One region of the Streptomyces sp. NBC_00984 genome, then DNA from elsewhere that is predicted to be linked to it. Evidence: riboswitches for the same ligand, from Rfam matches in the RefSeq annotation. Region 1 holds a riboswitch; each other region holds the start of a gene.
What was found. Region 1 has a riboswitch for cobalamin ahead of OG520_RS13330 (ribonucleoside-diphosphate reductase subunit alpha). Riboswitches for the same ligand answer to the same signal wherever they lie in the genome.
Positions count from the first base shown of each region.

Region 2: it holds a riboswitch for cobalamin, as region 1 does, so the genes downstream of both, OG520_RS28245 (prenyltransferase/squalene oxidase repeat-containing protein) here and OG520_RS13330 (ribonucleoside-diphosphate reductase subunit alpha) in region 1, are expected to answer to the same signal.
Region 3: it holds a riboswitch for cobalamin, as region 1 does, so the genes downstream of both, metE (5-methyltetrahydropteroyltriglutamate--homocysteine S-methyltransferase) here and OG520_RS13330 (ribonucleoside-diphosphate reductase subunit alpha) in region 1, are expected to answer to the same signal.
Region 4: it holds a riboswitch for cobalamin, as region 1 does, so the genes downstream of both, OG520_RS36540 (ABC transporter substrate-binding protein) here and OG520_RS13330 (ribonucleoside-diphosphate reductase subunit alpha) in region 1, are expected to answer to the same signal.

Region 1 covers NZ_CP108734.1:3,090,405-3,097,793, reverse strand. The annotation lists gene OG520_RS13340 (GlxA family transcriptional regulator) at 1-694, opposite strand, end outside; gene OG520_RS13335 (ribonucleotide-diphosphate reductase subunit beta) at 1,000-2,019, opposite strand; gene OG520_RS13330 (ribonucleoside-diphosphate reductase subunit alpha) at 2,019-4,430, opposite strand; cobalamin riboswitch at 4,570-4,711, opposite strand; gene mctP (monocarboxylate uptake permease MctP) at 4,877-6,511, opposite strand; gene OG520_RS13320 (DUF3311 domain-containing protein) at 6,508-6,762, opposite strand; gene OG520_RS13315 (GntR family transcriptional regulator) at 7,025-7,389, opposite strand, start outside.
Region 2 covers NZ_CP108734.1:6,310,621-6,318,009, forward strand. The annotation lists gene OG520_RS28230 (ABC transporter ATP-binding protein) at 1-1,409, opposite strand, end outside; gene OG520_RS28235 (energy-coupling factor transporter transmembrane protein EcfT) at 1,406-2,563, opposite strand; gene OG520_RS28240 (SCO2322 family protein) at 2,560-3,240, opposite strand; gene OG520_RS28245 (prenyltransferase/squalene oxidase repeat-containing protein) at 3,237-4,505, opposite strand; cobalamin riboswitch at 4,615-4,750, opposite strand; gene OG520_RS28250 (DinB family protein) at 4,856-5,425, shown strand; gene OG520_RS28255 (MBL fold metallo-hydrolase) at 5,489-6,529, opposite strand; gene OG520_RS28260 (aldehyde dehydrogenase) at 6,755-7,389, shown strand, end outside.
Region 3 covers NZ_CP108734.1:8,124,150-8,131,538, forward strand. The annotation lists gene metE (5-methyltetrahydropteroyltriglutamate--homocysteine S-methyltransferase) at 209-2,527, opposite strand; cobalamin riboswitch at 2,690-2,907, opposite strand; gene OG520_RS36130 (hypothetical protein) at 3,209-3,628, shown strand; gene OG520_RS36135 (MFS transporter) at 3,916-5,253, opposite strand; gene OG520_RS36140 (2-oxo acid dehydrogenase subunit E2) at 5,362-6,675, opposite strand; gene OG520_RS36145 (thiamine pyrophosphate-dependent enzyme) at 6,713-7,389, opposite strand, start outside.
Region 4 covers NZ_CP108734.1:8,219,148-8,226,536, reverse strand. The annotation lists gene OG520_RS36560 (hypothetical protein) at 1-185, opposite strand, end outside; gene OG520_RS36555 (PRC and DUF2382 domain-containing protein) at 603-1,661, shown strand; gene OG520_RS36550 (ABC transporter ATP-binding protein) at 1,838-2,635, opposite strand; gene OG520_RS36545 (FecCD family ABC transporter permease) at 2,632-3,696, opposite strand; gene OG520_RS36540 (ABC transporter substrate-binding protein) at 3,720-4,787, opposite strand; cobalamin riboswitch at 4,823-5,014, opposite strand; gene OG520_RS36535 (beta-ketoacyl-[acyl-carrier-protein] synthase family protein) at 5,094-6,317, opposite strand; gene OG520_RS36530 (acyl carrier protein) at 6,314-6,592, opposite strand; gene OG520_RS36525 (acyl-CoA dehydrogenase) at 6,852-7,389, opposite strand, start outside.

The DNA of each region.
Region 1 (7,389 bases):
CGACGGTCATCTCCTGGTCGATGTGGCGCTCCATCCAGACCAGCGTCTCGCCGACGGTGTCGCAGGGGGTGCGGGGCAGCGGCCGTTCGATGTACTGCGCCTGGCCGCCGTCCCGGTGCGGCGGCACCACCATGCGGCGGGCGATCGCGTTGGCGGCGTCGGGGCCGTACGCCTGCCGGACCAGGTGCAGACAGGCGTCGATCCCGGCCGCCGTGCCCGCCGAGGTGATGACCTGGCCCTCGTCCACGTACAGCACATCGGGTTCGACGACGGCCCGCGGATAGCGGCGGGCCAGCTCCGGGGCGTGGCGCCAGTGGGTGGTGCAGCGGCGCCCGTCGAGCAGCCCGGCCGCGCCGAGCACGTACGCGCCGGAGCAGACGCTCAGCACCCGGGCGCCCCGGTCCACCGCCCGGCGCAGGGCGCCGAGCACCTCCTCGGGGTACTCCCGGTCCATGAAGTGGCTGCCGGCCGGTACGGCGATGAGGTCGGCCTCCTCCAGGCGGTCGAGGCCGTGCGGCGTACTGATGGTGAAGCCGGCGTGGGTCCGGAGCACCGGGCCCTCGGCGGAGACCACCGCGAAATCGTGGACCGGCAGTCCCTCGTCGCTGCGGTCGAGGCCGAAGACCTCGCACAGCACGCCCAGTTCGAAGGGGTGGACCTCGTCGAGCAGCAGAGCGGCGACATTTTTCAGCATGGAGCCAGTGTGGCAGTAATTCGATGGTCCATGACAGTCCTGCCACTGCCGCGATGTGTCCGCGCGGGCGAGAGTGGAGCCATGAACACATTCCAGAACGTCCTGGGCACGGCCGTGCTGATCGCTCTCTTCCTGCTGCCCACCCTTGTCGGATTCGCCCGCGAGCGCCGCATCGACCGCGAGCTGCGCGCCGCGAACGGGCCCGGAGCGACGGACCCCCGGAAACGGCGGACGCCGCGCAGCCCGTCACGGCTGCGCGGCGCCCCTACCTCAGAAGCTGGGCCAGGATCTAGGACCCTCCGGCTCTAGAAGTCGTCGTCGAAGGCGACCGAGCCCTCCACCGCCACCTGGTACGCGGACGGCCGGCGCTCGAAGAAGTTCGTCAGCTCCTGCACGCCCTGCAGCTCCATGAACGAGAACGGGTTCTCGGAGCCGTAGACCGCCGGGAAGCCCAGCCGGGTGAGCCGCTGGTCGGCGACGCACTCCAGGTACTGCCGCATCGACTCGGTGTTCATGCCGGGCAGTCCGTCGCCGCACAGATCACGGCCGAACTGCAGCTCCGCGGCCACGGCCTCCTTCAGCATGTCGGTGACCTGCTGCTGGAGCTCGTCGTCGAAGAGGTCCGGCTCCTCCTTGCGGACGGTGTCCACGACCTCGAACGCGAAGTTCATGTGCATCGTCTCGTCACGGAACACCCAGTTGGTGCCCGTGGCGAGACCGTGCAGCAGACCCCGCGAGCGGAACCAGTAGACGTACGCGAACGCGCCGTAGAAGAACAGCCCCTCGATGCACGCCGCGAAGCAGATCAGGTTCAGCAGGAAACGGCGGCGGTCGGCCTTCGTCTCCAGCCGGTCGATCTTCTCGACCGAGTCCATCCACTTGAAGCAGAACTGCGCCTTCTCGCGGATCGAGGGAATCTCCTCGACCGCGTCGAACGCGGCGGCACGGTCGTCCGGGTCGGGCAGATAGGTGTCCAGCAGCGTCAGATAGAACTGGACGTGCACGGCCTCCTCGAAGAGCTGCCGCGACAGGTACAGCCGCGCCTCGGGGGAGTTGATGTGCTTGTACAGCGTCAGCACGAGGTTGTTGGAGACGATCGAGTCGCCCGTCGCGAAGAACGCGACCAGCCGGCCGATCATGTGCTGCTCGCCGGGGGACAGCTTGGCGAGGTCGGCGACGTCGGAGTGCAGGTCGACCTCCTCCACCGTCCAGGTGTTCTTGATCGCGTCGCGGTAGCGCTCGTAGAAGTCCGGGTAGCGCATGGGCCGCAGCGTCAGTTCGAAGCCCGGGTCCAGAAGGTTCTTGTCGGAGTTGGTGGAGCTCATTACTGGCAGGCCTCGCAGGACTCGGGGTTTTCGAGGGAGCAGGCGATTGCGTCCGCGTCGGGCGCCGAAGCCTGCTGTACGGGGATGGGGGCGGCGGTCGCGGTCTGGCCGGAGGCGGCACGGGCGATCCGGGTCGCCGGGCGCGAGCGCAGGTAGTACGTCGTCTTCAGCCCCTGCTTCCAGGCGTACGCGTACATCGAGGAGAGCTTGCCGATCGTCGGCGTCTCCAGGAACAGGTTCAGCGACTGGCTCTGGTCCAGGAACGGCGTACGGGCCGCCGCCATGTCGATCAGGCCGCGCTGCGGGATCTCCCACGCCGTGCGGTACAGCGCCCGCACGTCCTCCGGGATCCAGGCGAAGCCCTGCACCGAGCCGCTGGCCTCGCGCAGCGCCTCACGGGTCCGCGCGTCCCACACCCCGAGCTGCTTCAGCTCATCCACCAGGTACGCGTTGACCTGGAGGAACTCACCGCTGAGCGTCTCGCGCTTGAAGAGGTTGGAGACCTGCGGCTCGATGCACTCGTAGACCCCCGCGATCGAGGCGATCGTCGCCGTCGGCGCGATGGCGAGCAGCAGCGAGTTGCGCATCCCGCTCTTCGCGACGCGGGCGCGCAGCGCGTCCCACCGCTCCGGCCAGTTCAGCTCGGTGTCGTAGTGGTCGGGGTGCAGTACACCGCGAGCGGCGCGCGTCTGCGACCAGGCGGGCAGCGGGCCGGACCGCTCGGCCAGCTCGCACGACGCCTCGTACGCGGCGAGCATGATCCGCTCGGAGATCCTCGTGGAGAGCGCGCGGGCCTCGGGGGAGTCGAAGGGCAGCCGCAGCTGGAAGAAGACGTCCTGGAGACCCATGGCGCCCAGGCCCACCGGGCGCCACTTCGCGTTGGAGCGGCTGGCCTGCTCGGTCGGGTAGAAGTTGATGTCGACGACCCGGTCGAGGAAGGTCACGGCGGTGCGGACGGTGGCGTCCAGCCGCTCCCAGTCGATGTCACCGTCGGCGACGAACGCGCCGAGGTTGACCGAGCCCAGGTTGCAGACCGCCGTCTCGCCGTCGTCGGTGACTTCGAGGATCTCGGTGCACAGGTTCGAGGAGTGGACGACGCTGCCCGGCTCGGCGGTCTGGTTCGCGGTCCGGTTGGAGGCGTCCTTGAACGTCATCCAGCCCTGGCCGGTCTGCGCGAGGGTGCGCATCATCCGGCCGTACAGCTCGCGGGCCGGGATCGACTTGCGGGCCAGCCCCTTCGCCTCGGCGGCCCGGTACGCGGCGTCGAACTCGTCGCCCCACAGGTCGACGAGACCGGGTACGTCGGCGGGCGAGAACAGCGACCAGTCGCCGTCCGCGTCGACCCGGCGCATGAACTCGTCCGGGATCCAGTGCGCCAGGTTGAGGTTGTGCGTACGCCGCTGGTCCTCGCCCGTGTTGTCGCGCAGCTCCAGGAACTCCTCGATGTCCGCGTGCCAGGTCTCCAGGTAGACGGCGGCGGCGCCCTTGCGGCGGCCCCCCTGGTTGACCGCGGCGACGGAGGCGTCGAGCGTCTTCAGGAACGGCACGATGCCGTTGGAGTGCCCGTTGGTGCCACGGATCAGCGAACCGCGGGAGCGGATGCGGGAGTACGACAGACCGATGCCGCCCGCGTGCTTCGAGAGCCGGGCCACCTGGTGGTAGCGGTCGTAGATCGAGTCGAGCTCGTCCAGCGGGGAGTCCAGCAGGTAGCAGGAGGACATCTGCGGGTGCCGGGTGCCGGAGTTGAAGAGCGTGGGGGAGGAGGGGAGGTAGTCGAGCCGGCTCATCAGCCCGTACAGCGCCGCCACTTCGTCCACCGCGCGCTGCGAGTCGTCCTCGGCGAGCCCGGACGCGACCCGCAGCATGAAGTGCTGGGGCGTCTCGATGACCTGGCGTGTGTGCGGGTGGCGCAGCAGATAGCGGCTGTGCAGGGTCCGCAGCCCGAAGTAGCCGAAGCGGTCGTCCGCGCCGTCGGCGAGCGAACGCTCCACCAGCGCGTCCAGCGCGGCCGCGTGGCGGGCGACGAACTCGGCGGTACGGTCCGCGATCAGGCCCTCGCGGTGCCCGACGGCGACCGAGGCGGAGAAGGAGGCCGCGCCCTGGCCGGCCGCCTCGTCCGCGATGGTGAGGGTCAGGAGCCGGGCGGCGAGCCGGGAGTAGGCGGGGTCCTCGGAGATCAGGCCCGCGGCGGCCTCGGTGGCCAGCGAGCGCAGCTCGGCCTCGTCCGCTCGGGCGCTGCGACCGCGCAGCGCGGCGGCGGCGACCCGGCCGGGGTCGGTGTCGGGCAGATCGGCGGTGAGGTCGGTCAGGGTCCGCAGCAGTGCGGTTCCCGGTCCGTCCTGTGCGGCTGCCTCGGACTCGGCTGCTGCGGACACGGCGACTGAAGCCGGATCGGCTGGCGCGATGGTCACGTGGTGCTCTCCCTCGCTCGGCTCGGGGCCGGCGGGGAACGGGGCAGCCCTACGGGCGCGTACCCGGGGCAGGGCAGCACTCCGCACGGCGTCCACCGGCCCAACCGCGAGGCCCGGACGTCTGGGCATCCGGTTCGGTCGAGCCGGATGCGCTGCCGGCAGGTCATCGGACTGACTCGGGGGTGCACAAAAGCGCACTGAATACACCGTTGCGGGACAGTTCCGGATTCGCACCGGATTCCCCTGCGGCGACAGCGAGGACGAGCATACATGTGGGGGCTGCCCGATGAGGCAGCCCCCACATGTTGTGTCGCGCCGACTGGGCGGGGCCCACAGAATGAGCCGTACGGCCCTTTCCCGGGCCGCCGGGCCGGATCAAGCCGACGGCCCGCCGCGCCCCGCTGGAGGAGGCTCGGCGGGCCGTCGACGGGCCGTTGGCGCGGGTCTCAGTGACCGCCCGGCGCCCCTGCCGTGGCCGGCGGGAGTTCCGTCTTCACGCCCGGGTCGCCCGCGTCGGCCGTGTAGTCGGACGGGGAGGTCTCGTCGATCCCGGCGGGCGCCTTCACGGCGTTCAGGACGAAGGTGAGCACCACCGTCACCACCACGTTCAGCACGAACGCGGTGAGGCCGATGTAGCCGATCTCGCCGATGCCGGGGATCTCCTCGGAGGACCCGCCGAAGTGCGCCTGGGTCGGGCTGGCGACCCCGTACGCGGCCACCGTCCCGTACACCATGCCGACCGCCCAGCCCGCGAGCAGCGCCCAGCGGTGGAACCAGCGGGTGAACAGGCCGCCGACCAGGGCCGGCATCGTCTGGAGGATCCAGATGCCGCCGAGCAGCTGGAAGTTGATCGCGACCGTCTTGTCCATGGTGAGGACGAAGGCGAGCGCGCCGACCTTGACCAGCAGCGACACCAGCTTGGAGACCTTGGTCTCCTGCTCCGGGGTCGCGTCCGGCTTCAGGAAGTCCTTGTAGATGTTGCGGGTGAAGAGGTTCGCCGCGGCGATCGACATGATCGCGGCGGGCACCAGCGCGCCGATGCCGATGGCGGCGAACGCGACGCCCGCGAACCAGTCCGGGAACATGTTCTCGAACAACTGGGGGATGGCCAGCTGCCCGTTGTCCACCTTGATCCCGGCGGCGATGGCCATGAAGCCGAGCAGCGCCAGCAGGCCCAGCATCAGCGAGTACAGCGGCAGGATCGTGGTGTTGCGCCGGATCACGTTGCGGCTGCGGCTGGAGAGCGTCGCCGTGATCGAGTGCGGATACATGAACAGCGCCAGCGCCGAGCCCAACGCCAGGGTGGCGTAACCCCATTGGCCGGCCTCGCCCGGTGCGAGCGCGCCGCGCGGCTTGCCGGTGGCCGGATTGGTCTGGGAGAACGCCTCGCCCGCCTTGGCGAAGATGTTGTCGAAGCCGCCCAGCTTGATCGGGATGTAGATGATCGCCACCGCGATGACCAGGTAGATCAGTCCGTCCTTGACGAACGCGATCAGCGCGGGCGCCCGCAGGCCGGACGAGTAGGTGTACGCGGCGAGCACCGCGAACGCGATCAGCAACGGCAGGTCCTTGATGAACCAGTGGGTGTTCTCGCCGCCGCCGACGCCCATCACGTCCAGCACCGCCTGGATGCCGACGAGTTGGAGCGCGATGTACGGCATCGTGGCGAGGATGCCCGTGACGGCGACCGCCAGCGAGAGGCTCTTCGAGCCGAAGCGCCCGCGGACGAAGTCCGAGGTGGTGACGTACCCGTGCTTGTGCGAGACCGACCAGAGCCGCGGCAGGAAGGTGAAGATCAGCGGGTACACGAGGATCGTGTAGGGCACGGCGAAGAAGCCCGCCGCGCCCGCCGCGTAGATCGCCGCCGGAACGGCGACGAAGGTGTACGCGGTGTACAGGTCGCCGCCGAGCAGGAACCAGGTGACCCAGGTGCCGAACGACCGTCCGCCCAGGCCCCATTCGTCGAGGCTGGCCTCGTTCTCGGCCTTGCGCCAGCGCGCCGCCAGGAAGCCCATGACCGTGACGGCCACGAAGAAGAAGATGAAGACGCCGAGCGCGACGCCGTTCACACCGTCCTTCATGCCGACTCACCTCCCTTGCGGGCGCGCTGGTCACGCTGCCACAGCTTGTACGCGGTCATCGTGAGCGCGGTGGAGATCAGCACCCAGAGCATCTGGTACCAGTAGAAGAACGGAATGCCGATGAAGGTGGGGTCCACCTTCGCGTACGAACTCACCCAGAGCATCGCCACGAACGGCGCGACGAGACACAGGGCGATGACCACCCGGACCGGTGTGACGGTGGGTGGTTTTCCTTCTGGGTCTGCTGGCATTTGGCGACTCCGTCCCCTCGCTGATCACCTTGTAATGCGCAGGAAATCTAGGGGAGGCTTCCGGTCACCGTCACCCCCTGTCCGCATTGCGGTCCGGAAACGGTCCGCGAATCGGGTGCGTATGCTCGAAAATCCGTCAGGTGTACGGCAGTTGGTCCGTACCAGGACATGCGAAAGGCCCCCGTGGAGTGGTGCGTTCCACGGGGGCCGCGAGCGACGTTCCGTACGGGCGGGACGGCTGGAGTCCGTCCCCGCGCCGGGGTCAGTCCGTGGGCCGCTTCAGGCGCGCCACGAACTTGTACCGGTCGCCGCGGTAGACCGAACGCACCCACTCCACCGGCTCGCCCTGTCCGTCGAGCGAGTGCCGGGAGAGCATCAGCATCGGCAGGCCCACGTCCGTGCCGAGCAGGCCGGCTTCGCGCGGGGTGGCCAGCGAGGTCTCGATGGTCTCCTCGGCCTCGGCCAGCCGTACGTCGTACACCTCCGCAAGTGCGGTGTAGAGGGAGGTGTACTTCACCAGCGAACGGCGGAGCGCGGGGAAGCGTTTGGCTGAAAGGTGGGTGGTCTCGATCGCCATCGGCTCGCCGCTGGCCAGCCGTAGCCGCTCGATCCTCAGCACCCGGCCAC
Region 2 (7,389 bases), 3.2 Mb from region 1:
AGCGGGGGCCGCGCGGTGAGCACGACGGCCAGGGCGAGCGCGAGGCGCTGGCCCTCGGAGAGATCGCGGGGGTGGGTCTCGTCCGGCACACCCGGCAGCAGCTCGGAGACCAGGGCCCGGCAGCTGCCGGGGGCGGCGCCGGCGTCGCTGTCGGCCGCGGCGCACTCGGCGGCGACGGTGTCCGCGTACAGCAGATCGCGCGGCTCCTGCGGTACGAGCCCGACCCGGCGCACCATCTCGCGCGGCTCGGTGCGGTGCGGGGTCCGGCCGCCGACCAGGACGGTGCCGGTGGTGGGCTCGACCATGCCGACGAGCGTGGCCAGCAGGGTGGACTTGCCCGCGCCGTTGCGGCCCATCAGGGCGACGGTCTCGCCTGGGGCGACGGTGAGCGTCACCCGGCGCAGCGCCTCGACGCGCCCGCGCCGTACACCGAGCCGCTCGACCCGGGCCGCGGCGTCGACGGTCGGCTCGGGAACGTCGGCGGTCTGCGCGCCGCGGCCCAGCAGCCGGGCGAGGGCGCCGCGCCGTACCGGGGAGGGCGCGAGGGGCAGCGGGGCGGGAGCGGCCACCGGCTCCGGGGCGGGCGGGCGCACCGATGCCAGCCGTTCGCGCAGGTCCGCCGCCCGGCGCCGGGCGTCGCGGACCGAGAGCGGCAGCGGCTCCCACCCCGCCAGCCTGCCCAGCGCGACGACCGGCGGGTGGACCGGGGAGACGGCCATGACGTCCGCGGGCGCGCCCATGACCGGGGCGGCCCCCGGCGACGGCAGCAGGACGACCTGGTCCGCGTACTGCACCACCCGCTCCAGTCGGTGCTCCGCCATCAGGACCGTCGTGCCCAGGTCGTGCACCAGCCGTTGCAGCACGGCGAGGACCTCCTCGGCCGCCGCCGGGTCCAGCGCGGACGTCGGCTCGTCGAGGACCAGCACCTTCGGGTGCGGGGTGAGGACGGAACCGATCGCGACCCGCTGCTGCTGGCCGCCGGAGAGCGTGGCGATCGGCCGGTCGCGCAGCCCGGCGAGCCCCAGCAGGTCCAGGGTCTCCTCGACCCGCCGCCGCATCACGTCGGGGGCCAGGCCCAGCGACTCCATGCCGTACGCCAGCTCGTCCTCGACCGTGTCGGTGACGAAGTGGGAGAGCGGGTCCTGGCCCACCGTGCCGACCAGATCGGCGAGTTCGCGCGGTTTGTGGGTACGGGTGTCGCGCCCGTCGACCGTGACGCGGCCGCTCAGCGTGCCGCCGGTGAAGTGCGGCACCAGCCCCGAAACGGCACCCAGGAGCGTCGACTTGCCGACCCCGGACGGACCGACGAGCAGCACCAACTCGCCCTCGGGGACGGTCAGATCGACCCCGGAGAGGGTGGGGCGCTCCGCCTCCTCGTAGCGCACCGAGACCTGCTCGAACCGGATCACTGGATCTCCTTGGATTTCGGGGCGCCCGCCGACGGCGGCACCGGCGCCACCACCGCGGGCAGCAGCCCGACCAGCACGGCGGCCGCGGGCCACAGCGGAAGCACCGGCGCGACCAGCGGTACGACTCCGGGGTGCAGCGCCGCCCCGTCGACACCGCCCGCCCAGATCATCGCCACCGCCACCGCGACACCCGAACCCGCCACCAGCCAGGCCCGCGCACCCCACCGGTCGGGCCGGTAGCGGGTACGGACCGAACGGGCCCCGCCGAGCCGCAGCCCGGCCATCGCGGCGACGAGCCCGGTGATCAGCAGCGGCAGCCCGTACACCGCGCCCTGCGCGGCCAGCAGGCCGTACGTACCGGCACACACCCCGAGCAGCCCGCCGAGCGTGAGGACGTTCGTGGTGTGCCGGACGGCGGGCGGGACCTGGGCGGTACGCCCGTATCCGCGCGCGTCCATCGACGCCGCCACCGCGACCGACCGCTCCAGCGCGCCCTCCAGGACCGGCAGTCCGATCTGGAGGACCGCCTTGATGCCCCCGGTCGGACGGCCCCGCAGCCGCCGTGCGGTGCGCAGCCGCAGCACGTCGGCGACCATGTTCGGCGCGAACGTCATCGCGACGACGACGGCGACGCCCGCCTCGTACAGCGCGCCCGGCAGCGACTTCAGCAGCCGGGCCGGGTTGGCGAGCGAGTTCGCCGCACCGATGCAGATCAGCAGCGTGGCCAGTTTCGCCCCGTCGTAGAGCGCGAAGAGCAACTGCTCGGCGGTGACCCGGCCGCCGATCCTGACCCCCTTCGCCCAGTCGGGCAGCGGCACTTCGGGGAGCGTGAACACCAGGTGCGTGCCGGGGATCGGCGAACCGAGGAAGACGGAGAAGACCAGCCGCACGGCGACGACGAACAGCCCGATCCTGACGAACGCCCCGTACGAACGGGCCCACGGCGCGTCCGTGCGGCGCGCCGCCACGACGTAACCGGCCACCCCCACCAGCAGCCCGAGCAGCAGCGGATTGGTGGTCCGGGAGGCGGCGGTGGCGAGGCCGAGCGCCCACAGCCACCAGGCCCCGGCGGGCAGGGCGTTGCTCCGGTTCGCCTCGGGGGCGCGCAGCGGACGGCGGCGCGCCAGGACCGCGGAGCTGGTCGAGGCGGTCATCCGCGGCGGCGGCGGGCCTGCACGACCGCGGCGATGCCGAGGAGGAGAACGGCGCCGACACCGACGAGCACCCCGGCGGACGGGCCGCCGGAGCCGCCCGAGCCGGTGGCGGCCGCGGATCCGGCCGGTGAGGCGGAGGCGGACGCGGCAGGCGTGCCGTGCCCGTCGCCGGAGACCTGTTCGCCGCAGCCGGAGACCGGGTAGCCGGTGATCGCGCAGAGCATCGCGTCGCTGCTGTACCGCAAGGGCTTGGCCACCGAGGCGAGCGCCTCCGCGGCGCTCGCGTCGGGGTCGACCCGCGCGCACGCGGTGCGCAGCGCGGGCGGTGTCTCACCGGCCGGGGCGTCCGCGGTCGTGCCCGGGTCGATGACGAGCGCGATCCTCTTGGTGCCGTCCTCGGCCGGGGTGTCCGCGCAGATCTTCGTGAAGGCGGGGGCACGGCGCGGCTTCGCCGAGTCCTGGGAGTCCTCGCTCACCGAGAACCGGAAACCCTGCACCGTCCCGTCGTCGGGCCGGACCAGGGACGGGCCCTGGGTGGCGTACGTCCAGCCGGAGCCGGAGCCTTCCCAGAACGACCAGTACCGGTAGCCGGCCGCCTGGGCCGGACCCGCGCCGAGCACGGCCAGGACGGCGCCCAGGACCACCAGCAGCGCGGTGGCCCTTCCCGTGCGCCTCACAGCTGCCTGTTCTTCCGGCGACCGCTGATCAGGAAGAACGCGATTGCCGCGAGGACGAGGGCGATGCCGATGTACCACCACACGCCCCCGATCACGTCGTCGCCGCTGTGGACCTGGTCCTTCTCGGTGGCCTCGTACCCGGTGTCGGCGGACGGGTCGGGCGTCACGACGGCGGCGGGCGCGGGGCCGGCCGCGTTCAGCCGGGCGACCAGGTCGACGCCGCCGAAGTCCCGGGCGTTGTCGCCGGTCGAGTGGGCGGCCAGGATCAGCTGGGCGTAGGCGGCGGGGCCGTTCTGGGCGGCCCAGTCCGCGGAGTTCTTCTTCAGCCAGCCGAGCGCCCCGGCCGCCTTGTCCTGGTGACCGGCCGCGGACAGCGCGACGACCGCGTCCGCGGTGTTGCCGAAGTCGGGCTGCGGGGTGGAGTCGGTGGCACCCGGCATCGGCGCCTGGTTCAGGTGGCCGTTCCCGGCGAGGGCACCGGTGAGGTAGTGGGCGCCGTTCTGGGCGGCCTGCTCGGGCGTGAGGCCGGAACCGGGGTGGCAGCTGGGCGCCTTGCCCGCGGCGTTGTTCCCGACGGCCAGTGCCTTGCCCATCGCGCCGAGCACGGCGGCCGCGGTGGCGTCCGCGTTCGCGACGAGCTTCCCCTTCTTGTCGGGCTGGTAGGCGAAGGCGCCGCCGTCCTTGCCCCCGCACGGGATCGCGAGCGCGAGCAGCGGGTCGTACGGGGTCTTGCCGCCGGGGGTCGTGATGTCCGCGAGCCGCTGCCCCTGCCGGGCGAGGGCGCCGATCACCAGGGAAGTGGAGTTGGCGTCGCTGGGCGCGCCCGCGGTGTAGCCCCAGCCGCCGTCCTCGTTCTGCACGGACTTCAGCCAGCGCACCGAGTTGTTCACGGTCTCCCGGTGCCCGCCGACCTCGACCAGCGCCTGGGTGGCGGCCGCGGTGGCATTGGTGTCCCGCATCGTCTTCGCGTCGCACGGCTTGGAGACATCGGGCCGGAACGCGGCGTAGGAGCCGTCGGCGCACTGCTGGGAGATCAGCCAGTCCACCGACTTCGCGGCCGGTGTGACGCCTTCGAGCCGCTGGGCGAGGAAGGCCAGCGACTGCCGCCACACCCCGTCGTAGGTGGGGTCCTTCGTGCCGTACAGCCCGGCGGGCAGTGCGGCGGACGGCGAGGGGGACGGCGCTGCGACCGCGACCGGCGCTGCGGCCGCGCAGAGCACGGCGGCGGTGGCGGCGAGCGTTGCTGCGCTGCGGCGTACGGTCATGGCGGGCGGGGCCTCTCCTGCGGGGTGAACCGGGCACAGGCACGCTCAGGCACCAGGCTCCGGCTCCGTATACCTCGACGGTGCCGACCACCGGCGGGTCCGGTGGTCCGAGCCGGTCACGACCGCGGACAGGGCATTCCGACTCACCGTCTGCGACGACGGCTCACGGCTGCGTGGTCAGTGCCGGATTCGCACCGGCTTCCCCCTGAACGGGCATGATGACGACCCGCACACTCTACCGGGCGGGCCCGGCCGGGCCCGGGGCGGCTTCGGCTCGCCGGCAACGCGGAATACCCACTGGCGGGCAACGGGGGAAACCCACTGGCGAGTTCGGCCCCGAACGGACGACCATGTCCCGCATGAGTGATCAACCCGCACGCTGGACCCAGGCGACCGTCTACCCCGACATGTGGGCGGACCCGGACGACGACCCCCGCAGCAAGGAGGGCACGAGCCCGGAGGGCGAGCTCGCGACGCTCGCGGAGTATCTGACCGACTACCGGCTGACCCTGCGGATGAAGTGCGACGGCCTGGACGCGGAGCAGCTGGCCCGCCGGTCGGTCCCGCCGTCGACGCTGTCGCTGCTCGGCCTCCTGCGCCACCTCGCCGAGGTGGAACGGGACTGGCGCAACTGGATCACCGACGGTGAACCGCTGCCGAAGCTGTACGGCAAGCGGGACGCGGACTTCGACGGAGCCGTCGCCGAGCAGGCCGTGGTCGACGCCGCGTACGCCGATCTGCAGCGCGAGCAGGCCGCGACCGACGCCGCGCTGGCCGGGCACCCGGACCTCGGCGAGCGGCTGGGGAAGGACAAGATCTCCGTCCGGGAGCTGCTGGTGCACAGGATCGAGGAGTACGCCCGGCACTGCGGGCAGGCCGACCTGCTGCGCGAGTGCATCGACGGACGGGTGGGTCAGTGAGGCCCTGCCATTGAGATGAGCCCCGCGGGGCGGCCTGCCTCACACTGCGATGCCCGCCCCGCCTCACACTGCGATATATGTCACCGGCTCGCTCCCCGGCACCGCCTCCGCGCGCCCGAGCTTCACCAGCCGCCGCAGATGCGCCTCGGCCTCCGAGACGGCGATGTTCCGGGAGCCGTGCGGGATCTGCGCCCAGGGCCGGTTCCACTCCATCCGCTCGGCCAGCTCCCACGGCGTCAGCGGCTCGGCCAGCAGTCCCAGCAGCCCGGTCAGCCGCTCCTCGTGATGGCCGAGGAGCTCCCGTACGCGTCCCGCCGCGTCGGTGAAGGCGTACTGATGCGCGGGCAGCACCTCGGCGGCCCCGAGCCGGCCGATGCGCTCCAGCGAGTCGAGGTAGTCGCCGAGCGGGTCGGTGACCGTCGCGTCGTCCGGGTCCTCGTACAGCCCGATGTGCGGACTGATCCCCGGCAGCAGGTGATCCCCCGAGAAGAGCCGCCCCCGGCCCGGCAGATTCCCCGGATGCTCCTCCTCCAGGTGCAGGCACACATGCCCCGGCGTGTGCCCCGGCGTCCAGATCGCCCGCAGCCTGCGCCCCGCCAGACCGAGCAGCTCACCGGGCACGATCTCCCGGTCCGGCAGCGCGGCCCGCAATCCCGGCAAGGTACGCATCCGCCCCCCGCCGGCCGCGGCGGCCCGCAACGGCGCGAGGTGCTCCTCGGGCGCACCGACCGCGGCGAGCTTGGCCGCGAGATACGTCAGCCAGGTACCGGGCCGGGACTCCCGGGTACGTCGCACGATCGCGGTGTCCGCCGCGTGCATGGCGATCCAGGCCCCGGAAGCCTCGCGCACCTGGCCGGAGAGCCCGTGGTGGTCGGGATGGTGGTGGGTGATGACCACCCCGTGGATGTCGGCCATCTCCGTACCGACGGCGGCGAGCCCGGCACCGAGCGTGTCCCAGGCCTCGGGATCGTCCCACCCGGTGTCGATCAGGACCGGTCCCCGATCGGTGTCCAGGACGTGCACGAGGGTATGGCCGAGCGGATTGTCCGGGATGGGCACCTTGATGCTGTGCACGCCCCCGCCGTGGTCGGTCACCTGCGTCATGAGGTCCCCATCTCTCTGGACGGCGTACGGCTTCGCGGCTCCGGTGCGTCGCCCCCACTGTAACGAGAACTTGTTCCAGTAGTAGCCCTGGTTGACCATCTCGTCCGGGGTGCTGTCGCGGCCGTGGACTCCTGGAACTGGAACTGGTATCAGTTCTGACACAGAGTCAGATGCCGAGTCGGATACTGAGTCGGGCAACGCGCCGGGCCGCGGGAGGCAGCAGCCATGACCGAGCTTGTCGAACACGGAAAACTGTTCATCGGCGGGGAGTTGGTCGATCCGCTGGGCCGGGACACGATCGAGGTCGTCTCGCCGCACACCGAACAGGTCATCGGCCGGGTGCCGCACGCCTGCGAGGCGGACGTGGACCGTGCCGTCGCCGCCGGGCGGCGGGCGTTCGACGAGGGGCCCTGGGCGCGGATGAGCCCGGACGAACGGATCGCGGTGGTCACCCGGATCAAGGACGGGTTCGCCGTGCGGTACGAGGAGATCGCCCGGGTCATCAGCTCGGAGAACGGCACCCCGTACACGTCGAGCATCATGGTGCAGGCGCTCGCCGCGATGATGGTGTGGGACTCGGCGATCACCGTCGCCCGCGAGTTCCCGTACGAGGAGCGGCGGGCCGGGGCGCTCGGGCCGTTGCTGGTGCGCCGGGAGCCGGTCGGGGTGGTCGCGGCCGTGGTGCCGTGGAACGTTCCGCAGTTCACCGCCGCCGCCAAGCTCGCGCCCGCGCTGCTGGCCGGCTGCTCCGCCGTGCTCAAGGTCTCGCCCGAATCGCCGCTGGACGCCTACATCCTGGGCGAGATCGCCGCCGAGGCCGGGCTGCCGGAGGGGGTGCTGTCGATCCTTCCGGCCGACCG
Region 3 (7,389 bases), 5.0 Mb from region 1:
GCGGACCGGCAGTGGCAGTTCCGGCAGATCAGCGGAGACGGGGCGGACAACCGCAAGCAGTACGTGTTCAACAGCGCGGCGAGCGGCAAGCGTCTTGCCGTACGCGACGGTGTACGGCCGGCGGATCTGCGCACGCTTCTGCTGCCGCACGCCGTGTGTCGCGCCGGGGCCGGGGCGCTCGTGGGCGCCCCGGCCCCGGCGGGCGCCGTCAGGACGGGGGCAGCTCCCCGCGTACCGTGCCGGCCGCGGCGACCAGGTTCTCCAGGGATGCCTTGGTCTCGGGCCAGCCGCGTGTCTTCAGACCGCAGTCGGGGTTGACCCACAGCCGTTCGGCGGGAATGGCCTTCAGCCCCTTGCGGAGCAGGGCGGCGGCCTCGTCCGCATCGGGCACGCGCGGGGAGTGGATGTCGTAGACACCGGGTCCGGCCTCGCGCAGGTAGCCGTGTGCGGCGAGTTCGCGGGCGACCTGCATGTGGGAGCGGGCGGCCTCCAGGCTGATGACGTCGGCGTCGAGGTCGTCGATGGCCTGGACGATGTCGCCGAACTCGGCGTAGCACATGTGGGTGTGGATCTGGGTGTCCGGACGCACGCCGCTGGTGGTGAGACGGAACGACTCGGTGGCCCACTCCAGGTATGCGGCGTGGTCCGCCGCTCGCAGGGGGAGGGTCTCGCGCAGGGCGGGTTCGTCGACCTGGATGACCGATGTGCCACTGGCTTCCAGGTCGTCGACCTCGTCGCGCAGGGCGAGGGCGACCTGCCGGGCGGTGTCGCCGAGCGGTTGGTCGTCGCGGACGAAGGACCAGGCCAGCATGGTGACGGGCCCGGTCAGCATGCCCTTGACCGGACGGTCGGTGAGCGACTGGGCGTACGAGGTCCAGCGCACCGTCATGGGTTCGGGGCGGGAGATGTCGCCCGCGAGCACCGGTGGCCGGACGTAGCGGGTGCCGTAGGACTGGACCCAGCCGTGCTGCGTGGCGAGGTAGCCGGTGAGCTGTTCGGCGAAGTACTGGACCATGTCGTTGCGTTCGGGTTCGCCGTGCACCAGGACGTCGATGCCGGCCTTTTCCTGGAAGGCGACGACCTCGCCGATCTCGGCCCTGATCCGCTCCTCGTAACCGGCCGTGTCGATCCGGCCCGCGCGCAGGTCGGCGCGGGCCGTGCGCAGTTCGGCGGTCTGGGGGAAGGAACCGATGGTGGTCGTGGGCAGCAACGGCAGCCCGAGGTGGGCCCGTTGGGCGGCGGCGCGCTCGGTGTACGGCTGGGAGCGGCGGCCGTCGAGGTCGGTGACGGCCGCGGTCCTGGCGCGTACGGCGGGGTCGCGGGTGAGGGGGGAGTGCGCGCGTGAGGCGAGGTCGGCCCGGTTGGCGGCGATCTCCGTGGCGATGGCGCCGGTGCCCTGGGCCAGCCCCTTGGCCAGAGTGACGATCTCGGCGGTCTTCTGCCGGGCGAAGGCGAGCCAGCGAAGGACCTGGGGGTCGATGTCCCGTTCGGGTGCCGTGTCGAGGGGGACGTGCAGCAGGGAGCAGGAGCCGGCCACGTCGACCCGGCCGGCGAGGCCGAGGAGTGTGGCGAGGGTGGCCAGCGACTTCTCGTAGTCGTTGATCCAGATGTTGCGGCCGTCGACCACGCCCGCGACGAGCCGTTTGCCGGGCAGCCCGCCGGCGGCGGCGAGGTCCGCGAGGTTGGCGGCGGCGTCGTCGGTGAAGTCCAGTGCCAGTCCGTCCACCGGGGCCTTCGCCAGTACGGGGAGCGCCTCGCCGAGCCGGTCGAAGTACGAGGCGACGAGCAGCTTGGGCCGGTCGGTCAGGCCGCCGAGTTCACGGTACGTACGGGCAGCGGCGTTCAGCTCGGCCGGCGTCCGGTCCTGGACCAGTGCGGGCTCGTCGAGCTGGACCCATTCCGCGCCGGTGGCGCGCAGATCGGCGAGTACCTCCGCGTAGACCGGCAGCAGACGGTCCAGCAGGGTGAGCGGTTCGAAGCCGGCCGCCACCCCGGGGGCGGGCTTGGCGAGCAGCAGGTACGTGACGGGGCCGACGAGCACCGGCCGGGCGGTGTGTCCGAGCGCGAGGGCTTCCCTCAGTTCGGCGACCTGCTTGGTGGAGTCGGAGGTGAAGACGGTGTCCGGGCCGAGTTCGGGGACGAGGTAGTGGTAGTTGGTGTCGAACCACTTGGTCATCTCCAGCGGCGCCACGTCCTGGGTGCCGCGGGCCATCGCGAAGTAGCCGTCGAGCGCGTCGGATTCGACGGCCTCACGGTGCCGGCGGGGGACCGCGCCGACCATGACGCTGGTGTCCAGGACGTGGTCGTAGTAGGAGAAGTCGCCGGTGGGTACCTCGTGGACACCGGCGTCCGCCAGTTGCCGCCAGTTGGACCGGCGCAGGCCGGCCGCCGTTTCCCGGAGGGCGTCGGCGGTGACCCGGCCCTTCCAGTAACCCTCGATGGCCTTTTTCAGTTCCCGGTCCGGTCCCTGGCGGGGGTAGCCGTACACGGTGGCGTGTGCTGCCGCGGCTGCGGGCTGTGCTGTCACGGAAATCTCCTTCGCGAGATGACTCCTTGAGATCCCGGGGACGGGACATGGACGCGAAGGGATGACGAACCGGACGGATCCTGCGCACGCCATGGGTGCGGTCTTCCGTCTGGTGTGTACGCCGACCCGCCCACGAGGTCACCGGGATATCCGCACACGAGGGGTCGCGTGCGGGCAACGGGCAGGTCTTCGGACTCGCGGGCACATCTGCCGAGGGCAGACACCTACTGGCCGTCGCTTCCCGGATCCGACCGGATCCAGTGCGTATGACGGCGGTCGTTCCCGCTCACCGCTGCGGGGCAGTCCCGGATTCCCACCGGGTTCCCTCTTACGACGCGCCTGCCTGGCGGACAGGGCGAACCAGCTGCACCGGCCAGACTAGAGGGCGGATCGCTCTCGGGGCACCGCTGTTCACATTCCGGAACGTGACATGAGACACGGGATCGGTCCGGCCGGGCAGGCTGAAGGGCGCGCGACGGGCCACCGTCCGCCACACGCCCCTCCGGCGTCGCACCTTCCCCGACGTGGCGCGACACCGCCGCCTCGGTGATCTTCGACCCGATGGCTGGTTCTCAGCCGCGCCGCGCCCTTGGGCGCGCTTTCGAAGTGCTCGTCCGCTCTCTACCGTGGGAGGAGCAACTTCACACACGCGCAGCGCGACGGCGACACAACGGGGGAATCGTGGAAGCGGAGTTGGCGGCGCTGGCGGAGACCGGGGCGACGACCTTGGTGGGGCTCATGGTCTCGGACGCCTGGACGCAGACACGGGCACGAGTGGCACGTTTCCTCGCACGGGGCGGGGAAACCGGTGGCGTGGACGAAGAGCTCGAAGCGTCCCGGGAGGAACTCATCTCGGCCCGCGACGGTGAGGCGCCGGATGTCGCGGAGGACATCGAGGACGAGTGGCGGCTCAGGCTGCGTCGAGCGCTGCGGGCGGACCCGGCGGCAGCACAGGAGCTGCGACTGCTGCTGGATGAACTCGCCCCCGCAGCGGCGGGTGTGCCGGCCGTGACAGTTCACAACAGCGTCAGAGAGGGCGCCCGGACCGGCCCGGTCATCCAGGGGCAGCAGCAGAATTTCTCCGACACGACTTTCAACTGACGGGCGCACGCACGCCCGTGAGGGACCGGAGACGGCGTGAACGGCGCGGGATGCGGTACCGGCGCCGAGCGCACGTACGTCGGCAACGATGTCGGTCCAGGACGCGCGTCGTCCGGGAGTCGCCGTGGCAGGTCCCGGTCCGTCCGGCTCGGGCCGTGGGGCACGGCCGATGTCTCCGGGGGCACGGTGGTCCGGTTCGAACCGGACCTGCCCCGGGGCGCGGGCGCCCGCGGGACCGCCCCGGCCGATGGGGACGTCCCGGGCCGACCCACGCCCCGGAGCGCGCTTCAGGACTTGGGGGAGAAGCGCAGCCGCGTGGCCGCCAGTGCGCCGAGGGCCAGCAGGACGATGGACACCCACAGGCCGGACAGGTGGTTGCCGGTGGCGTCCTCGGCGTAGCCCATGATGTACGGGCCGACGAAGCCGCCGGTGATGCCGATGGTGTTGAGCAGTGCCAGGCCGCCGGCGAGGGTCTTGCCCGAGAGCCGGGTGGCGGGGAAGTTGAACAGCAGGGGCTGGACGACGAAGAACGCCAGGCCGGTGAAGCAGAAGCCGAGCAGGGCGATCACGGGACCGGCGACGGCGGCGACGATGAGGCCGGTGAACATCATCAGCAGACCGACCACCACGAAGTTGCGGGAGCGCCGGGGTGTCGTCGCGCGCGGCGGCACCAGTACGGCACCGACGGCCGCGGTGAGCCAGGGCAGTCCGGTCAGCAGGCCGATGGTGAACGGCGAGAGGTCGCCCCAGCCGCCGATGATGCCGGGCAGGAAGTAGACGACGGAGTACAGGGCGACCTGGTGGGTCCAGTTGGCGAAGATGGCCAGCAGCATCTGCTTGTCGCGCAGCACCGTCAGCAGGAAGCCGGATCCGGAGCCGTTTCCGGCCGCCTCGGCGCCCTCGGTCTGTTCGCGGGTGACCGCGTCCTGGACCAGCCGGGCCTCCTCCGCCGTCAGCCAGGGTGCCTTGGCCGGGCCGTCGGGCAGGAACCGGAAGATGGCGAACGCCAGGAAGAGGCAGGGGACCCCCTCGATGACGAACATCCACTGCCAGCCGTGCCAGCCGCCGAGCCCGTCCATCTCCATGAGCAGTCCGCCGAGCGGGTTCCCGACGACGCTGGCGATGGAGGCGCCGAGCAGGAGCAGTCCGATGGCCCTGCCGCGGATCTCGGAGCGGAACCAGTAGGTGAAGTAGAGCAGGATGCCCGGCAGCAGCCCGGCCTCGGCGGCGCCGAGCAGCAGCCGCATGGCGTAGAAGGACTTCTCACCCTGTACGAAGGCCATGCAGGCGGAGACGACGCCCCAGGTCAGCATGATCCGGGTGATCCACCAGCGGGCGCCCACGCGGTACATGATCAGGTTGCTGGGCACCTCGGAGATCGCGTAGGTGAGGAAGAACAGCCCCGCGCCCAGCCCGTAGGCCGCGGCGGAGATGCCCAGGTCGACCTCCAGGCGTTCCTTGGCCAGGCCGATGTTGGTCCGGTCCAGGAACGACATGATGTAGGCGGCCAGCAGCAGCGGCATCAGCCGCCGCAGATTGCGCTGGTCCAGTTCGCCGAGCGCATCGCGCGGGGTTTCGTTCGGTATGGCCGCACCGGGCGTGCGGGAACCGCGGATCAAAGACATCGGTGTCCTCTTGGAGTGCTCTGGCAGCCGTCGGGCGCGGACTGCGGCCTAGGGGGGCGGGCGGCCTGCGACGTTGACGCCGCGGGCCGCCCGGCCGCCGGGGTGGGTTCAGACGACGAGCCGGACCGGGTTCTCCACGGCCTCGGTGAAGGCCGCGAGCCAGCGCGCCGCCACGGCGCCGTCCACCGGACGGTGGTCCACGGACAGGACCACGCCGAGCACCTTGGCCGCGATGACCGCACCGTCGCGGACCACCGCCTCGTCGCGTGCGGCGCCGATGGCCAGGATCGCGGCCTGCGGCGGGTTGATGATGGCGGTGAACTCCTCGACCCCGTACATGCCGAGGTTCGAAACGGTGATCGATCCGCCTTCGAGGTCGGCGGGCCGAAGCCCCCCGGAGCGCGCCTGCTCCGCGTACGCGCGGGTCCGCGTGGCGATCGCCGACACCGACAGGTTCTCGATCCCGCGCAGCACCGGGGTCACCAGGCCCGTCCCGGTGGCGATGGCGACCGAGACGTCGACGGTACGGAATCGGCGGACGGCATCCGGCTGCCACACCGCGTTCATCTCCGGCACCTGTGTGTGTGCCGTGGCGACGGCCTTGATCAACAGGTCGTTGACCGAGACCTTGACCGGGCTGACGGCGTTGATCCGCTGCCGCAGGGCGAGCAGCTCGTCCACGGCGCAGGTCGCCCGCAGATAGAAGTGCGGGGTGTGCTGCTTGCTCTCCGTCAGGCGCCTGGCGATGGCCCGGCGCATCCGGCTGTGCGGGATGTCCTCGTGGTCGCCGGTGTCGGCGGAGGCGGTGGCCTGCGGCACGGTGGTGGCTGCCGGGGGGACCGGGACCGGGGCCGGGGCCACGGCCGACTCCGGCGCCGGTGCCGGCCGGGCCGCGACCGCGGCATCGACGTCCCGCCTGACGATGCGGCCGCCGGGCCCGGTGCCGGTGAGGGCCTCGATGTCGAGGCCCGCCTCCCGGGCCAGCCTGCGGGCCAGCGGACTGCTGAAGACGCGCCCGCCGCGCTCCGGCTCACCGGCGGAGGGGGACGCCGAGGGCGCCGGAGCGGCCGGGCTCGCTGCGGCCGGTTCCTCCGGGACGTCCCGGCGCACCGCCTTCGGGGCCGCGACGGGTGCGCCGACGCCGAGCTCCGCCAGTAGCGTGTCGAGGTCGCCGGCCTGCTCGCCGACGGCGCCGAGCACGGCGATCGGGTCGCCGACCTCGATCTCGACACCGGCCTCGTACAACGTCTTGAGCAGTACGCCGTCCTGCTCGGCGGCGACATCCACCTCGGCCTTGTCGGTCTCGATGGAGACCAGCGCGTCGTCCTTCGTGAACGACGCCCCCTCCGCCACCTGCCAGGCGGACAGCACGGCCGTTGCCGCGTCGGCGGCCACGGCGGGCATTCGGAACAGTTCTGCCATGATCAACCCTCCTGGGTGTTCTCTCGTACGGGGAGGGTCAGTTCCCGGTGACCCGCTGGAGCGCGGCCACGACCTCTTCGGTCCGTGCGATGGCCGCCCGCTCCAGCACCTTGCTGATGCTGGGCGAGGACTCGCCGGCCTGGACGCGCTCCACCGGCTGGTCGAGCCAGTCGAAGTAGCGGCGCTGGATCTCGTCGGACAGCCAGCCGCCGTAGGAGGTGCCGATGGGGCCCTGCTCGGCGATGAGCACGTTGTTGGTCTTGCGGATGCTCGCGCCGAGGGTGTCCCAGTCGAGACTGGCGCGGTCCAGCCAGCGCAGGTCGATGACCTCGGCGTCCAGGCCCAGCTGCTCGACGGCCTCCAGGACGTAGTTGGTCATCGCGAGGTACGACACGACGGTGATCCGCGATCCGGTGCGGCGCACGGCCGCCCTGCCCACGGGCAGGCAGTAGTCGAAGTCGTCCACCGGGCCCGGACCGACCGAGTTGTACAGGTCGGTGTGCTCCAGTACGACGACCGGGTCCTTGCAGGTCAGCGCGGAGTTCATCAGGCCCACGTAGTCGAAGGGCGTGGACGGGGCGACGATCCGCCAGCCGGGGGCCGTGGCGAGGATTCCCGCCGGGTCCATGGAGTGCTGGGAGCCGTAGCCGGTGCCCATGGCGACCTTGCTGCGCAGGACGAGCGGGACGCCGGACCCCTGTCCGTCGCCGCCGA
Region 4 (7,389 bases), 5.1 Mb from region 1:
GCTCCGGACAGGCCGCGGGCGGGCCGGGTCCGCCCGCTCGTACCGGGCCAGTAGCCGGCGACGCCGAGCTCTCGGCAGATCTCGACGAGCTCCGGGTGCACGTAGCGCCCGTTCTCCTCGATGGCCACGCCGTCCAGGCAGATGGACGGGCCGAGGACGCTGCCGTCGGTGTGCGCCGCGGCCACCCACGGTTCGCCGCCGATCCAGGCGCAGCGTGTTCACGCCGGGTACAACGCCGGGCGGATCCCCCGGTTTCGTGGCGCGGCGGCCTGCCCGGCGGCACCCTGCCGTTCCGGCACCCTGCCGTTCCGGCACCTCCGGGAAGGACCGGCCCCGCGCCACCCCGCCCGCCCGGCCCCGGTCCCGCCCCAGGCCCGAAGGCCCGGCGCGCAGCCTCCGCACCTCACCCGAATGGCGTAACACGGGAACGGGGCGCACAGCGCCGTGGCAGGCGGTCACCGCCCAACCGTCGAGCATGCGGCAGCCGGCCGCCGCGGCCCGGGAGGTTGCAGCGTCCATCCGGGTGAGGCGCGATGGAATGCGGACGCGCCTCCTCTGATGGCCCCAGCCACAGGACGCGCCCGGACGAGGAGGAATCGGTCATGGGAGCCGCTGACGGTTTCACGGATTCCGGAGAGCTCGACGGTCTGACGGTGTACGACACCGACGGCGAGAAGGTCGGCAGTGTGGGCCGGGTGTATGTCGACGACAACACCGGCCGACCGGACTGGATCACGGTGAAGACCGGCCTGTTCGGCATGAAGGAGAGTTTCGTTCCGCTTGCCGGAGCCCGCCGCGTGGGATCCGATCTGCACATCTCGCATCCGAAGGACCGGGTCAAGGAAGCCCCTCGGGTGGACGCGGACGCGCATCTGTCCGTGGCGGAGGAGGAAGAGCTCTACAAGCACTACGGCCTCGCCAGGAACACCACCGCCAAGCTCGGCGGCCGTACGGACACGGGAACCACGACAGCGTCCGGGAAGGGCACCACGGCCATGGGGGCGGCGGGAGCCGCCGGAGCCGGGGCCATGGGGGCGGCCGGCGCCGGACGCACCACCGGGTCCGACAAGACGGCCATGACCGGCACCACCGCCTCCGGTACGGGCACGGCCCGCACCACCTCGTCCGGGATGGCAGCAGGCGGGACCGGCACGGGCCAGGGCAAGCACCGAGACACCGGGGCGGCCGGCGCCTCGCGTCCCCTCGTCGGCGCCGGGGCGGGCTCCGAGCGGTCCGCCGCCGACCTGGGCGGCAAGGAGGAGATGATCCGTTCCGAGGAACAGCTGCTCGTCGGCACCGAGGAGTACGAGAGCGGGACGGCACGGCTGCACAAGTACGTCGTCACCGAGAACGTCACCAGGACCGTACCCGTGACGCACGAAGAGGTGCGCCTGATCCGCGAGCCGCTGAAGCCCGGCGACCAGGCCGCGGAACGTGCCGCCATCCGCGAGCAGGACGTCGAGGTCACCCTGCACGCGGAACGTGCGACCACGCGCAAGGAGACCGTGCCCGTCGAGCGGGTGCGGATGGAGACCAAGAAGGTGACCGAGCAGAAGGAGGTCTCCGCCGAACTCCGCAAGGAGCAGATCGACTACACGGACGGCGCGGACATCGGCGGCAAGGACATCGGCGGCGAATTCGGCCAGGGACGCCGCCGCTGACCCCGTCCCGCGCACCGCGGCGGACAGCCGCGCCCGGAGAATGAGGGCGGACCCGTGTCGTGCCGGGGTCCGCCCTCTCGCTGTCGGGGCCCCGCCACGGCGGCGGTCCCGGCATGCTCCACCAGCCCGGCACGGCCCACGCGCCCGGCATGATCCATGATCCAGAACGAAAGGCCCTACGTCCCCGCAGGACGCTCCGGCAGGAAACGCACCGAGGGCCTCCCGTCCGGCCCGTCCGGCGTGACGCGTGCCGTGACCCGGTAGACGTCGGCGATCAGCTCCTCGGTGATCACCTCCGAGGGGGTGCCGGCGGCCACCACCCGCCCCTCCTTCAGCACGACGATCCGGTCGCAGAACATCGCGGCCAGATTGAGGTCGTGCAGGGCGATCACACCGGTCAGCGGCAGGGAGGCGATCAGCGCGAGGAGTTCCAGCTGGTGCTGGATGTCGAGGTGGTTCGTCGGTTCGTCGAGCAGCAGCTCGCGCGGCTGCTGGGCCAGCGCCCGCGCGATCTGGACGCGTTGGCGCTCGCCGCCGGAAAGGGTGTGCCAGGACTGGTCGCCGCGGTCGGCGAGGCCGGTCCGCGCGAGTGCTTCGCACACCGCTTCGTCGTCCTCCGCAGTCGGTGCCGACCAGGCCCTGCGGTGCGGGATGCGCCCGAGCCGTACGACGTCCAGCACGCTCAGCTCGACCTGGGTGACGGCGTGCTGGTCGACCACGGCGATCCGCTGGGCCACGGTGCGGCGGCCGATCCCGGCGAGCCGCTGTCCGTCGAGGGTGACCACGCCGGTCTCCGGGGCGAGGATGCCCGCCAGCACCCGCAGCAGAGTCGTTTTACCGGATCCGTTCGGTCCGATCAGCCCCACGGTGGCGTCGGGCGGCGGGGCGAGGTCGACCCCGTCGAGGATGAGGCGGCCGCCCGCCGCCCGGCCGACCCGTTCGGCACGCAGTCCCGAGGTGGCCGCCCCCGTCATGCGGTCCTCCGGGTGCGGTACAGGACCAGGACGAACGCGGGTACGCCGATCAGCGCGGTGACCACGCCCACGGGCACCTCCTGCGGGTCGAGGACCGTCCTGGCGAGGGTGTCGACCCAGACCAGGAACACCGCCCCGGCCAGGGCCGTGACCGGCAGCAGCCGCCGGTGCCCGGAACCCGCGAGGGCGCGGGCGGCGTGCGGCAGCACCAGACCGACGAAGCCGATGGCACCGGCCGAGCTGACGAGTGCGGCGGTCAGCAGTGCGGTCGTGCACAGCAGCACGATCCGGGTGCGCGCGACATGGACGCCGAGCGTGGCTGCGGCGTCCTGCCCGAACGCGAAGGCGTCGAGCGTACGGGCGTGAGCCAGGCAGATCAGCAGGGTCACGACGAGGACGGCGGAGCAGATCCACACATCGGTCCAGCCGACCCCGCTGAGCGAGCCGAGCAGCCAGAACAGCACCCCGCGGGTCTGCTCGGCGTCGGCGGCGGTCATCACGACGAAGGAGGTGAGCGCGGAGAACAGCTGCATGGCCGCGACACCGGAGAGCACGACCCGGTCGGTCGTGCCGCCCAGAATGTGGCTGAGCAGCAGCACGAGGGCGAACGAGCACAGCGCTCCGACGAACGCGCCGGTCGAGATCGACACCGCTCCCCCGCCGACGCCGAGGACGACGACCACGACCGCGCCGGTGGACGCTCCGGAGGAGACACCGAGGACGAACGGGTCGGCGAGCGGATTGCGGAGCAGCGACTGCATGACGGTGCCGCACACCGCGAGCCCGGCACCGCACACCGCGGCGAGCAGGGTGCGCGGCATCCGCAGGTTCCAGATGATGCCGTCCCGGATCGGGGAGAGCCGTGAACGGCCCCAGCCGAGGTGGGAGGCCACCGCGGACCAGACGTCGGCCACGGAGATCCGGGCGGGGCCGATGGTGACGGCGACCGCGACGGAGATGACGAGCAACGCGGCGCCGCAGACCCACAGGGCCCCGCCGCGCAGTCTCCGTACGCCCGTCGTGGCGCGGAGGGGGGTGGCGGGGGCGGGCGGCGCGGCCACCGCCGTGCCCCGTACGGTCCCCGTCACCCGGCGAGCCCGAACCTGCGCAGTCCGGCTGCCACGCGTTCGATGCCCTCGACCGTCCGGATGGACGGGTTCATGGACTGGCCGCTCAGCAGCACGTACCGCTTGTGCCTGACGGCGTCCATGTTCTTCGTGACGGGGTTGGACTCCAGGAATTCGATCTTCTTCGCGGCGCTCTCGGCGGTCTGGGCCTTGCGGGTCAGGTCGCCGACGACCAGGACGTCGGGGTTGCGGTCGGCGACGGTCTCCCAGCTGATCTGGGGCCATTCCTCATGGGTGTCGTCGAAGACGTTCTTCGCGCCGAGCTCTTCGGTGATGATCCCGGGTGCTCCGCAGCAGCCGGCCAGGTACGGGGCCTTGGAGTCGGAGAACCAGTACAGGAGGGTCGCGTCGGAGGCGTCGATGCCCTCGGTCGCCTTCGTCACCTGGGCCCGCAGCTGCGCCACGAGCGCGTCACCGCGCTTCGGTACGCCGAACACCTCGGCCAGTTCGTGCACTTCGCCGTAGACGCTGTCCATGGTCAGCGGGGCGGTACGGGCGCCGTCGCCGCCGCCACTGTTGTCCTTGCCGGTGCAGTCGGCGGGCGAGACATAGGTGGGGACGCCGAGCGATTCGAACTGTTCGCGCGGTGCGACGCCGCCCTTGGCGAGCGTCGATTCGAACGACGCGCTGACGAAGTCGGGCTCGCGGTCGAGGACCTTCTCCGACGACGGCCGGTTGTCCGCGATCCTGGGCACTTCGGCGTTGGCCTTCTCCAGGCCCTTCATCACCGGGTCGGTCCAGGTCGCGGTGGCGGCCATCCGGTCGGCGAGGCCGAGGGAGAGCAGGATCTCCGTCGATCCCTGGTCCACCGAGACGGCGTGCCGTGGCGCGGCTTCGACGGTGACGGTGCGTCCACAGTTCTTCAGCGTCACCGGGTATCCGTCCGCGGAGTCCGGCTTCGCGGCGGAGTCGTCGGTTCCGCCTCCGCAGGCGGTCAGCAGGACGAGTCCCGCCGAGAGCAGGGCCATGATGCGGACGGGGCTGGCTATGGACGGCACGGAGTCCCTCTGCGTCTCTGGGCTCATGCGCGGAGCCCGCTGTACGGAGTTCCGCGGCCCGGTGCCGGGTCGCGGGCGCCAGCAGGTCTTCGGACTCGGGTTCCTTCGGACGGGACGCCTTCCCAGGACACCCGAGGGTGGTCCCAGTGGCCGTGGCCCCGCCCGTCCCCCTCACCGCTGCGCGTCAGTTCCGGATTCTCACCGGATTCCCTGACCCCATGACGTGGAGTTCGACTGGCTCCGGCAAGCTATCACGAGGCTCTGCGCAGCTCATGGGGGGTGTGGCCGGTGGTACGCCGGGCTGTGTGTCCCGTCGCACCACCTGCCGGATGCCTACGGACGCTGAAGGGCGATGACGGCGTTGTGTCCGCCGAAGCCGAAGGAATGGCTGACGGCGCGCCGGATGGGCTGCCGCAGCGGTTGTTCGGTGACGCAGTCGATGTCGAACTCGGGCGCCGGGGCGTCCAGGTTGGCGATCGGTGGTACGACTCCGCGTTGGAGCGTGAGGACCGTGAGTCCGGCCTCGATCGCTCCGGCCGCCCCCATGCAGTGCCCCAGTACACCCTTGGGGGCGGTGACGGGCGGCCGGTGCGGGTAGACCCGGGCGATGAGGGCGGCCTCGGTGGCATCGTTGACCGGGGTCGCCGTGCCGTGTGCGTTGACGTGCTCGACGTCCTCGGCCGCCCAGCCCGCATCGCGCAGCGCGGCCTCCACCGCCGCCTGGGCGACCGTGCCGGACGGATGCGGACTGATGGGGTGGTAGGCGTCGGTGGTGGCGCCGGTACCGGCGAGCAGCGCCCGTGGGGCCGCGCCCCGGGCATCGGCGTCTTCCACCCGTTCCAGCACCATGACGGCCGCGCCCTCGCCCATGACCAGACCGGCCCGGTCGGCCGCGAAGGGACGGCACAGCGTGGCCGGGTCGCCGTCCGTCCGGGCCCCGGCTCCGGACCTGGCGAACCCGGCCATGGCGGCCGGGTAGACGATCGACTCGGTGGCTCCGGCGACAGCGATGTCGCACTGATCGGTGACCAGGAGGTCGCGGGCGACGGACAGCGCGGTGACGCCGGACGAACAGGCGGTGCACGGGGCCATGCTGGGTCCGGTGGCCCGCAGCTGGATCGCGATCTCGGCGGCGGGCATGTTGGGAATGGTGAGCAGGATGCCCGAGGGCGAGGTGGCCCCTGCTCCGAACCGGTCGAGCACGACGGCCTGCTCGGTCAGCGAGGCGGAACCCCCGCTGCTGGTGCCGACGACCACCGCGACCCGGGCGCCCTCCCACCGGGCCGGGTCCAGCCCCGCGTCGGCGACCGCCTCCCGGGCGGCGAGCACGGCGAGTTTCACGTACTTCCCCATGCGGAAGGACGCACGGCCGCCGATCGCGGCGTCCAGGTCGATGCCGTCGACCATGCACGCGAAGTCGATCGCGCACCCTTCGAGCTCGGCGACGGTACGGGCCGGTGACACGCCCGCGCACACGCCCCGCCAGGTGGATTCGGTGTCGTTGCCGACCGGGGTGATCATGCCCAGGCCGGTGACGGCGACGGCCGGCCTGTTCATCGGGCGTTACTCATCGCGGTCCCGCCGCCCACCCGCGCGCCGCGGCCGGCTGCCGGGTCGATGAACCGTGTGATGTCGGCCAGCGTCGCGTCCTTGGGGAGCTGGTCGAAGTCCCGGTTGCCGCCGGCCGTCTCCCTGATGAGGACGGCGAACTCGGCGACGGCGAGGGAGTCCATCTCCAGGCTGTCCATCGTGGAGCCCGGGTGGATCTCGGCAACGGGCACTTTGAAGGTGTGTGTCAGAACCTCGGTGATCTTGGGATGAATCGTACTCATGAGCTTTCTCTCCATCATTCGGTCCGGCTGTCGGGCCGCCGGTGACACCGTCCCGACGCCGAATCAACTGGGTGGAGTGCCTCCAGTTACGCCTTGTGCCGAACCGATTCGGCACCGTCCTCCCCGCGCTCCCCGCACCACCGGGCCAGGACGGACGTCGTACCCCAGTAGGCCAGCAGGACAACCCGGACTCCGAGAGCCCCGGCCGCCTCCCTGATCCGGTGACCCCGTACAGCTGTTCCCCTCCTCGTCATGGCCCTCACCGCTCGTCCTCAACCGTCGCCCGGTCCCCGCCCGTCCGCCAGGCGGCTCCCGGATCGTCGTAGGCAGCCATGTAGTCGGCTCCGGCGATGGGCCAGTCGGCGAGCAGCTCCGGCGGCAGCGCGAAGGACTCGACGAGGTCGGGCAGTTGGGCGGCGACCATGGTGATGAGCTCTTCCACCCGGTCCGGCAGTTCATTGACCTGGTCGGCGGTCAACAGGCCCGCTGCCAGCAGATCACCGCTGTTGCGGGCGATCCGGTCGAGCGCGAAGAGCCGTTGCAGCTCGCCGAGCCGTTCGCGGGCGGGCCCCTCGGGCAGCGCGGCCACCGCTTCCTCGTACGCCTCGGCCGCCTGCCATTGGGCGTGGGCCTCGACGCCGCGCAGGGCGGGCCCGGACGCCACGTTCCACCGCGCGAGCGGGTCACCGTGCGGTGCGAGGCGCATCCGCTCCCGGGCCCGGCCGAACCAGATCCGCTCCAGTTCCGCGAGCAGTCTCCCGAGGAACCGGGGGTCGTCGAGTTCGCCGGGTCCGCCG